Regions from separate parts of the Streptomyces sp. NPDC047974 genome, predicted to be linked through region 2. Evidence: riboswitches for the same ligand, from Rfam matches in the RefSeq annotation. Region 2 holds a riboswitch; each other region holds the start of a gene.
What was found. A riboswitch is a leader RNA that binds a small molecule or an ion and turns the genes downstream of it on or off. The one in region 2 is predicted to bind cobalamin.
Positions count from the first base shown of each region.

Region 1: it holds a riboswitch for cobalamin, as region 2 does, so the genes downstream of both, AB0E19_RS34100 (ABC transporter substrate-binding protein) here and AB0E19_RS25405 (energy-coupling factor ABC transporter permease) in region 2, are expected to answer to the same signal.
Region 3: it holds a riboswitch for cobalamin, as region 2 does, so the genes downstream of both, cobN (cobaltochelatase subunit CobN) here and AB0E19_RS25405 (energy-coupling factor ABC transporter permease) in region 2, are expected to answer to the same signal.

Region 1 covers NZ_JBEZNU010000039.1:7,175-10,437, reverse strand. Annotated here, with positions in the region: gene AB0E19_RS34110 (heavy metal translocating P-type ATPase) at 1-1,072, opposite strand, end outside; gene AB0E19_RS34105 (metalloregulator ArsR/SmtB family transcription factor) at 1,167-1,565, shown strand; cobalamin riboswitch at 1,652-1,776, shown strand; gene AB0E19_RS34100 (ABC transporter substrate-binding protein) at 1,942-2,982, shown strand; gene AB0E19_RS34095 (iron chelate uptake ABC transporter family permease subunit) at 3,090-3,263, shown strand, end outside.
Region 2 covers NZ_JBEZNU010000019.1:84,770-88,032, reverse strand. Annotated here, with positions in the region: gene AB0E19_RS25415 (AraC family transcriptional regulator) at 1-619, opposite strand, end outside; gene AB0E19_RS25410 (SDR family NAD(P)-dependent oxidoreductase) at 797-1,612, shown strand; cobalamin riboswitch at 1,667-1,889, shown strand; gene AB0E19_RS25405 (energy-coupling factor ABC transporter permease) at 1,918-2,616, shown strand; gene AB0E19_RS25400 (energy-coupling factor ABC transporter substrate-binding protein) at 2,616-2,972, shown strand; gene cbiQ (cobalt ECF transporter T component CbiQ) at 2,979-3,263, shown strand, end outside.
Region 3 covers NZ_JBEZNU010000022.1:89,574-92,836, reverse strand. Annotated here, with positions in the region: gene AB0E19_RS27460 (cobalamin biosynthesis protein CobG) at 1-1,063, opposite strand, end outside; cobalamin riboswitch at 1,143-1,278, shown strand; gene cobN (cobaltochelatase subunit CobN) at 1,318-3,263, shown strand, end outside.

The DNA of each region.
Region 1 (3,263 bases), on a different contig from region 2:
GGTACGGGGTGCCCTCGGTCAGGGTGCCGGTCTTGTCCAGGGCCACCGCGTCGATCTGGCCGAGGCGTTCCATGACCACGGCGGACTTCACCAGGACGCCGTGGCGGCCGGCGTTGGCCATGGCGGAGAGGAGCGGGGGCATGGTGGCGAGGACGACGGCGCACGGGGAGGCGACGATCATGAAGGTCATCGCCCGGAGCAGGGTGGACCGGAGGTCGGAGCCCAGGAGCAGCGGGATCGTGAAGATCAGCAGGGTGACGGCGACCATGGCGATGCTGTAGCGCTGCTCGACCTTCTCGATGAAGAGCTGGGTCGGCGCCTTGGTCTCGGCGGCCTCCTCGACCATCGCCACGATCCGGGCGATCACCGACTCGGAGGGGTCGCGCTCGACCCGCACGCGCAGGGCGCCGGAGCCGTTCAGGGTGCCGGCGAAGACCTCGTCGCCCGGCTGCTTGGCCACGGGCAGCGGTTCCCCGGTGATGGTGGCCTGGTCGACGTCGCTCGCGCCGTCGAGCACGCGGCCGTCGGCGCCGATCCGCTCACCGGGCCGGACGAGGACGACGTCGCCGACGGCGAGGGAGCCGGCCGGGACGACCTCCTCCGTGCCGTCGCCCGCGAGCCGTGTCGCCGTCTCCGGCGCCAGGTCGAGCAGGCCGCGTACGGAGTCGGCGGTCCGGGCGGTGGCGACGGCCTCCAGCGCGCCGGAGGTCGCGAAGATGACGATGAGCAGCGCGCCGTCGAGGACCTGGCCGATGGCGGCGGCGCCGAGCGCGGCCACCACCATCAGGAGGTCCACGTCCAGGGTCCGTTCCCCGAGGGCCTTCAGGCCCTCCCAGCCGGGCTCCCAGCCGCCGGTGGCGTACGTGGCCGCGAACAGCGGGCCCCACAGCCAGGCCGGCGCGCCGAGCAGGTACAGCGGGAGGGCGGCCAGGAAGAGCAGCAGGGCCGCGAGCGCCCAGCGGGCTTCGGGCAGCGCCAGGACGCGGGTGCGCCGGCGGGGCGGTACGCGGCCGGGGCGGGGCGACGGGGCGGCGGGGGTCTGCGGCCCGGGGCTCTGCAGGACGGAGGACATGACGAAGCAACCCTTCACGGGGCCGGCGGGACGATGCGCCCACCATACAGGAACACATGAATAGGTCTTCAGGTGTCGTCCGTATCATGGTCACATGGGCCACGGACCGATTGCCACCAGCACCACGCGCGAGCGCCTCGACGCGGTCGGCGCCACCGACGTCGCCGCGACGCTCCAGGCCCTCGCCACGCCCTCGCGGCTGTACATCCTGGCGCGCCTGCGCGAAGGACCTTCCTCGGTCGGGGAGTTGGCCACGGCCGTCGGCATGGAGCCCTCCGCCTGCTCCCACCAGCTCCGTCTGCTGCGCAACCTCGGTCTGGTGACCGGCGAGCGCCACGGCCGCTCGATCGTCTACGCCCTCTACGACAACCACGTCGCCGAACTCCTCGACCAGGCGCTGCACCACGTCGAGCACCTGCGCCTCGGCGTCCGCGACCTGCCCGCCGAGCTCGACGCGCCGGCCGCCCGTACGGGCGCCGCCGCGGGCGAGTAGCCCCGCCGGGGAGCAAGATCCGGTCGTGGTAACTTGCCAGGGCCAGTCGCACCCCTGCACGGATCCACGCGGTCCGTGCGGAGGTCAGGGAATCCGGTGGGAATCCGGAACTGACGCGCAGCGGTGAGGGTGACGGGCGGGACATCGGCCACTGGGCCCCGAGGGGGCCTGGGAAGGCGTTCCGTCCGGACGACCCCGAGTCCGAAGACCTGCTGGCGGCCCGGGCGGCGGTCGTACGGCGCCCGGGGAGCACCGTACATCAGGCTCCGCGCATGAGCCGTGACGCAGAGGATCCTTCCCCGTGCCGTTCCCCGTGCCCTTCGCGCACACCGCCCGTTCCCCCCGTCCCTCCCGATCCGCCGGCTCTTCTCGTTCCGTGCGTTCCGTCCGTTCCGCCGTGCTGCTCGTGGCCGGTGCCGTGCTCGCGGCCGGCTGCGGCGCCGGCGGGACGGCGTCGCCCGGCCCGTCCGGAGCGAAGGCGGCGGACGGCGCCGGGTATCCCGTCCGCCTCGACAACTGCGGACAGCGCGTCGAGGTCGCCGCCGCGCCCCGCCGGGCCGTCGCCCTCGACCAGGGGTCGGCCGAGATCCTGCTCTCCCTCGGCCTCGCCGACCGGATGGCGGGCACCGCCACCTGGACGGACCCGGTGCTCAAGGGCCTGGAGAAGGCGAACGCGTCCGTGCCCCGGCTCGCCGAGCGCTACCCGTCGTTCGAGAAGGTGCTCGACGCCGAACCCGACTTCGTCAGCGCCTCCTTCCTCTACACCCTGGGCAAGGGCGGGGTGGCGCCCCGCGAGCAGTTCACGAAGCTCGGCGTCCCCACGTACCTCTCCCCCGCCGACTGCGTCGGCAAGGACAACGGCGGCGACGGCGACGGCGTGCGCACCGAGCCGCTCACGATGGACGCCGTGTACGGCGAAGTCCGCGACCTGGCACGGATCTTCGGGGTTCCGGAGCGCGGCGACAAGCTCGTCGGGGAGCTCCGCGCCCGGGTGGAGAAGGCCAAGGCCGGGGCCGACTTCGGGGACGCGTCCGTCCTGTACTGGTTCTCCGACTCCCAGGGGCCGTACATGGCCGGCTGCTGCGGCGCGCCGGGGATCATCAGCGGGACGCTCGGCGTGCGGAACGTCTTCGACGACACGAAGGAGGAGTGGCCGCAGATCAACTGGGAGACGGTCGTCGACCGCGACCCCGACGTGCTGGTGATCGCCGACCTGACCCGCAAGGCGCAGTCGGCCGAGAGCGCCGCGAAGAAGATCGAGTTCCTGGAGTCGCACCCGGTCACCCGGAACATGACGGCGGTCCGGAAGAAGCGGTACGTGATCCTCAGCGGCCAGGCCATGAACCCCACCATCCGCACCGTGGAAGGCATCGAGCAGCTGGCGGCCGCCCTGCGCACGCACGGGCTCGCGAAGTGACCTCCACCTCCACCTCGACCTCGACCTCCACTTCCGCCGCCACTTCCGCCGCCGCCTCCGCGCGGTCCTCCCGTGCGCTCACGCCGTTCGCCGGGGCGGCCGGGGTCGTGCTCCTCTGCGTCTCGGTCGCGCTCGCCGTCACCCTCGGCCCCGCCGACATCCGGGTCGCCGACGCCTGGTCCGTCGTCGCCGCACGCCTCGGCGGGGAGCCGTCCGGCCTGAGCACGATCCGCGAGGGCATCGTCTGGGACCTGCGGCTGCCCCGTACCCTCCTCGCCGCC
Region 2 (3,263 bases):
GCGGGTCGCGCAGGGCCGTCAGCCAGGACGGCTCGCCCGGTTCGCCGTCGGCGCCGCGCTCCAGCCAGGCGCGGACCGCCTGCACGAACAGCACGTCGGTGAGCCGCGTCGCGAGGGCCTGGGCCCCGGGGCGCCGGCGGGTGGTCTCGGCCGCGATCAGCCGTACGGTGGCCTGGAGTTCGGGGTCGGCGCTCATGCCGGGGAGGTGGACGACCCGGGGCAGGGCGGCCAGGACGGGGTGCCGTCCGGTGACGCCCTCGTAGGCGAACTTGCCGCACACGACGCGTACGACCGGGCCGTCGCCGCCGAGGTCGACGACGCCTTCGCGGCCCGGCGGATGGGCCGCCTCCAGGTCCGGGTAGGCCACGGCGACCGCTTCCGGAGAACCCGTCAGCTCGTGCGGGTCGCCGTGCGGCAGCAGCACCAGGTCGCCGGGCACGAGCCGCAGGGGCGCCCGGCCGGGCACGCGCAGCCAGCAGACGCCCTCGGCGACCAGGTGGAAGCCCGCGGTGGGCAGGGGCGCGATCCCGCAGCCCCAGTCGGGCCGGCCGGAGCGCAGCTGGTTGAGCAGCACGCCGGTGAAGCGGGTCGCGGCCATGATGTCGGCGAGTACGTCCATGGCCGTGAGCGTAGGCGAGGAGCCACCTTGCGTCGCAGCGGATGAGACGTACGGGCAAAAAGAGGAGAGCTTTCGTCATGGAGCGTCCGGCGAGGGCTTCCTAGTGTGGAGCGCGGGCCGACGTCCACGACGGCCCGGCCGCACCCCCGTGCGGCCCCTGACGCGAGGGAGAAACCCATGAGCAAGGTCTGGTTCGTCACCGGTTCGTCGCGCGGCTTCGGCCGGCGGTTCGTCGAGGCCGCCCTGGACCGCGGCGACCGGGTCGCCGCCACCGCCCGCGACGCGGGGAACCTCTCCGACCTGTCCGGGCGGTACGGCGACGCCGTGCTCGCCCTGACCCTGGACGTGACCGACAAGGACGCGGTGTTCGCGGCCGTCGGGCGGGCCAGGGAGCACTTCGGCCGGCTCGACGTGGTCGTCAACAACGCCGGGTACGGCCTGTTCGGCGCCGTGGAGGAGCTGACCGAGCGGGCGCTGCGCGACCAGCTGGAGACCAACCTGTTCGGCGCCCTGTGGGTGACCCAGGCCGCGCTGCCGCACCTGCGCGAGCAGGGCGGCGGCCACATCGTGCAGATCTCCTCCACCGGTGGCGTCGCGGCCTGGCCGCTGGTCGGCGGCTACCACGCCTCGAAGTGGGCGCTGGAGGGGCTGACCGAGTCGCTGGCGCAGGAGGTGGCGGACCTCGGCATCCAGGTCACGCTGATCGAGCCGGGCGCGTACGCCACCGACTGGGGTGGGGAGTCGGCCGTCCACTCGGAGCCGATCCCGGCGTACGACGGCGCCCGCGAGGCGCTCGGCGCGTTCGTCGCGACGCTGGACCTGGGCGACCCGGCCGCCGCCGGGCGGGCGCTGCTGGAGGTCGTCGACGCGGACGAGCCGCCGCTGCGCGTCTTCCTCGGCACCCAGGGAAACGAGATGCTGCCGCAGGTCTACGCCGACCGGCTCAGGACCTGGGCGGACTGGCAGGAGCTGTCGGTGCGGGCGCAGGGCTGAGCACGGGGGGCGGCGGCGCCCCGGCCGGGTGCTTCGGAGCGCGAGTGACCGACCCCGCATTGTGATGAAGCAGGTCAACACACTAATGTCACAGGGCCTTGGTGTTCGGGAAACCGGTGCAGTACCGGTGCGGCCCTCGCCACTGTGATCGGGAGGTCCGGCTCCGTCCCTTCGGGGAAGCCACTGCTCCGCCGCGGGAGACCGTCGCGGGGTGGGAAGGCGGAGTCGGGCGGCACTACCGTCAGCCAGGAGACCGGCCAGGGCGCGTTGTCCATCCACGAGGTGCTGGAGAGGGTCTCCCGATCATGCATATCGCCGAGGGGTATCTGCCCCCCGTCCACGCGGCCGCCTGGGGCGTCGCATCGGCTCCGTTCGTCGTCCACGGCGTCCGCGCGCTCACCCGCGAGGTGCGCGCCAACCCCGAGTCCACCCTGCTGCTCGGCGCCTCCGGCGCCTTCACCTTCGTCCTGTCCGCACTCAAGCTGCCCTCGGTGACCGGCAGTTGCTCCCACCCTACGGGTACGGGGCTGGGCGCCATCCTGTTCCGGCCACCGATCATGGCGGTGCTCGGCACGATCACCCTGCTGTTCCAGGCCCTGCTGCTCGCCCACGGCGGGCTGACCACGCTGGGCGCGAACGTCTTCTCGATGGCGATCGTCGGTCCGTGGGCCGGATACGGCACCTATCTGCTGGTCCGGCGGTCCGGGGCGCCGCTGATGGTGGCGGTGTTCTTCGGCGCGTTCGTCGCCGACCTCTCCACCTACTGCGTGACCAGCGTCCAGCTGGCCCTCGCCTTCCCCGACCCGGGCAGCGGCGTGGCGGGCTCGCTCGCCAAGTTCGGCGGGATCTTCGCGGTGACGCAGATTCCGCTCGCGGTGAGCGAGGGGCTGCTGACCGTCCTGGTCATGCGGTTGCTCACCCAGTCCAGCAAGGGCGATCTGCTGCGGCTCGGCGTGCTCGCCGCGCCGAAGAAGGCGGAGCGGCGCGAGGAGGCGACGGCGTGATGAGCAGGAACACGAAGATCAACGGTCTGCTGCTCCTGCTGGTGGCGGCGCTGGCCGTGCTGCCGCTGGCGCTGGGGCTCGGCGACCACAAGGAGGAGCCGTTCACCGGCGCCGACGCCGAGGCGGAGACGGCGATCACGGAGATCGAGCCGGACTACGAGCCGTGGTTCTCGCCGCTGTACGAGCCGCCGTCCGGCGAGATCGAGTCGGCGCTGTTCTCGCTCCAGGCGGCGCTGGGCGCCGGTGTCCTCGCGTACTACTTCGGGCTGCGGCGCGGCCGGCGGCAGGGCGAGGAGCGGGCGGCGGCCCGCGCCGAGGGCACCGTGCCCGCCCAGGGCGCGGACAAGGGCGCGTAGCCGCCGATGCTGCCGATCGACGCGGCGGCGCACAGCAGTCGCTGGCGCCGCCGCCATCCGGCGGAGAAGGCCCTGCTCGGTTTCGGTCTGACGCTGTGCGCGGTCTGCCTGCCGCCGTGGCCGGGGGCGCTCCTGGTCGCCGCGGCGACCCTCGCCGTGCTGCTCGGTCCGGCCGGTGTGCCGGGCCGGCAGCTGTGGCGGGCCTTCCGGATCCCGCTGGGCTTCTGCGTCACGGGAGCCGTTCCGCTGCTGTTCTCGGTGGGCGGGCCCGGTGGTCCCGTCGCCTGGGCG
Region 3 (3,263 bases), on a different contig from region 2:
TGCCGGTGCAGGCGGTGACGCCGGTGCGGGGGTCGGCCGGGCCGGTGACCAGGCCGTGCGCGGCGAGGGCGGGGAGCAGGTCCGGGGCCGGGCCCGCCACGACGACCCCGCGCCAGGGGGTGAGCCGCACCTCGTCCGCGCCCGCGCCGAGCGCCCGCAGCTGCCCGGCGGTCAGCCGGCCGAGGGGGGCGAGGACGTGCAGGGCGTGGTCGCCGAGCGGACCGGGTGCGGGCGGGAGGGCCGCCGGGGGAGGGGCGAAGGAGGGCACGGGCTCCGCGGTGATCGCCGCGCGGGCCAGGGCGCGGGCCCAGTCCGGGAGGTGCGCGCCGGGCAGCTCGCGCGGGCGCCACGCCCCGGTGCCGGCGGCCTCGGCGGCGTCGAGGAAGGCGAGGGCGCAGGCCAGGGCGGCGCGGACGGCGGTTCCGGCTGTTCCGGCGGCGGACCCGGCTGCTGCCGCGTGCCCGGCTCCGCCGGCTCCGGCGCCCGGCAGGCGGAAGGTTTCGGTGCCCGCCGTCAGGAACGCGGCGCCGTCCGGTGCTGCGATCAAGGTCACATCGCCGCCGAGGCCCGCGACGTCGCCGCGGCCGTCGTCGAGGGCGAAGAGGAAGCGGCCGGAGAGGGCCGCCGCGCGGGGCTCCGCGCAGAGCGCGGCGTCCAGGGCGCGGGCCCACAACTGCACGTCGGCGTGGCCGAGTCCGTCGAGGCCGGCGGCCGGGGAGGCCACGATGTTGCGGACCCGCTCGTGGGTGGGGGAGGGCAGCAGGCCCGCGTCGGCGAGGAGCGCGGCGAGACCGGCGCCGCAGCCGTCGCGCAGGCCGCGCAGCTCGGCGTTGCCGCGCGAGGTGACGGAGAGGCTGCCGTCGCCCAGCGACTCCGCCGCGTCGGCCAGGACCATGACCTGACGTGACGTCAAGCGTCCGGCGGGCAGGCGGAGTCGGGCGAGGAGCCCGTCGGCGGCGGCGTGCAGCCGGAGCGCCCCGGGGCACGCGTCGCCACGGTCCCTTGTCGGCGCTTCGCCCGGTTCGGGCGAGGGGGGCGGGGTCGGCGGCATGGCGGCGAGCATACCCACGGGGAACCGGGCGGCCACCGAGTGTGATCCGGCCGACTCTCGGGCCCCCTCCGGCCCGCCGACGCCACGCCTTACTATGCAGATCGGCATGGGGTCCCAGGGCCCCGGGGAGGAAGCCCGGTGAGAATCCGGCGCGGTCCCGCCACTGTGAGCCCGTACCGGCCATCGGTACGGGTGAGTCAGGAACTCCCCGCCGACCCACGACCACCCGGGGCGCGGACAACCCCGAGGAAGGCCTGAGCCTCGCCATGCTCCTGCTGCTGTCGCACTCCGACACCGACCTGCTCAGCGCCCGTGCGGCCGGGGGGCCGGTGGAGTACCGCTTCGCCAACCCCTCCCGTCTCCCGCTCGGCGACCTCGAAGGCCTCCTCGACGGCGCCGAGCTCGTCGTCGTCCGCCTCCTCGGCGGCGTCCGCTCCTGGCAGGAGGGGCTCGACGCGATCCTCGCCACCGGGAAGCCGGTCGTCGTCCTCAGCGGCGAACAGGCCCCCGACGCCCAGCTGATGGGTGCCTCCACGGTGCCGGTCGGCGTCGCCACCGAGGCGCACGCCTACCTCGCGCACGGCGGCCCCGCCAACCTGGAGCAGCTGGCCCGCTTCCTCTCCGACACCGTCCTCCTCACCGGCCACGGCTTCGAGGCCCCGGCGGCCGCCCCCACCTGGGGCCCGCTGGAGCGCACCGCCCGCGTCACCGAGGGCCCGACGGTCGCCGTGCTCTACTACCGCGCCCACCACATGAGCGGGAACACCGCCTTCGTCGGCGCCCTCTGCGAAGCGATCGAGGACGCCGGGGCCCGCGCGCTCCCGCTGTACGTGGCCTCGCTGCGGGCCCCCGAGGAGGAGCTGCTCGCCGAGCTCCGCGGCGCCGACGCCATCGTCACCACCGTCCTCGCCGCCGGCGGCACCAAGCCGGCCGCGGCGCAGGCCGGCGGCGACGAGGAGGCGTGGGACGCGGGCGCGCTCGCCGCGCTCGACGTGCCCGTCCTCCAAGCGCTGTGCCTGACCGGCTCGCGGGCGAACTGGGAGGAGAACGACGAGGGCCTGTCGCCGCTGGACGCGGCCAGCCAGGTCGCCGTCCCCGAGTTCGACGGCCGGCTCATCACCGTCCCGTTCTCCTTCAAGGAGATCGACGCCGACGGCCTGCCCGCGTACGTCGCCGACGCCGAGCGCGCCGCCCGCGTCGCCGGCATCGCCGTCCGCCACGCCCGTCTCCGGCACATCCCGAACCCGGAGAAGCGGCTGGCCCTCGTCCTCTCCGCGTACCCGACCAAGCACTCCCGCATCGGCAACGCCGTCGGCCTCGCCACCCCCGCCTCCGCCGTCGCCCTGCTGCGCCGGCTGATCGAGGAGGGGTACGACTTCGGGCCCGAGGCCGACCTCCCGGGCCTGGTCTCCGGCGACGGCGACGAGCTGATCCACGCCCTCATCGAGGCCGGCGGCCACGACCAGGACTGGCTCACCGAGGAGCAGCTGGCGAAGAACCCGGTCCGCATCCCGGCCGCCGACTACAAGCGCTGGTACGCCGAACTCCCGGCCGAGCTGCGCGAGCAGGTCGAGGAGCACTGGGGCCCCGCGCCCGGCGAGATGTTCCTCGACCGGTCCCGGAACCCGGAGGGCGACATCGTCCTCGCCGCCCTGCGCCGCGGGAACCTGCTGGTCCTCATCCAGCCGCCGCGCGGCTTCGGCGAGAACCCGATCGCGATCTACCACGACCCCGACCTGCCGCCCTCCCACCACTACCTGGCCGCCTACCGCTGGATCGCGGCCCGCGCGGAGGACGGCGGCTTCGGCGCCGACGCGATGGTCCACCTCGGCAAGCACGGCAACCTGGAGTGGCTGCCGGGCAAGAACGCCGGCCTGTCCGCCGCCTGCGGCCCGGACGCGGCCCTCGGCGACCTGCCGCTGGTCTACCCGTTCCTCGTCAACGACCCGGGCGAGGGCACCCAGGCCAAGCGCCGCGTCCACGCCACCCTCGTCGACCACCTCGTGCCGCCGATGGCCCGCGCCGACTCGTACGGCGACATCGCGCGCCTGGAGCAGCTCCTCGACGAGTACGCGCAGATCTCCTCCATGGACCCGGCGAAGCTGCCGGCGATCCGCGCCCAGATCTGGACCCTCATCCAGGCCGCCAAGCTCGACCACGACCTCGGGCTCCAGGAGCGCCCGGAGGACGACGGCTTCGACGACTTCCTGCT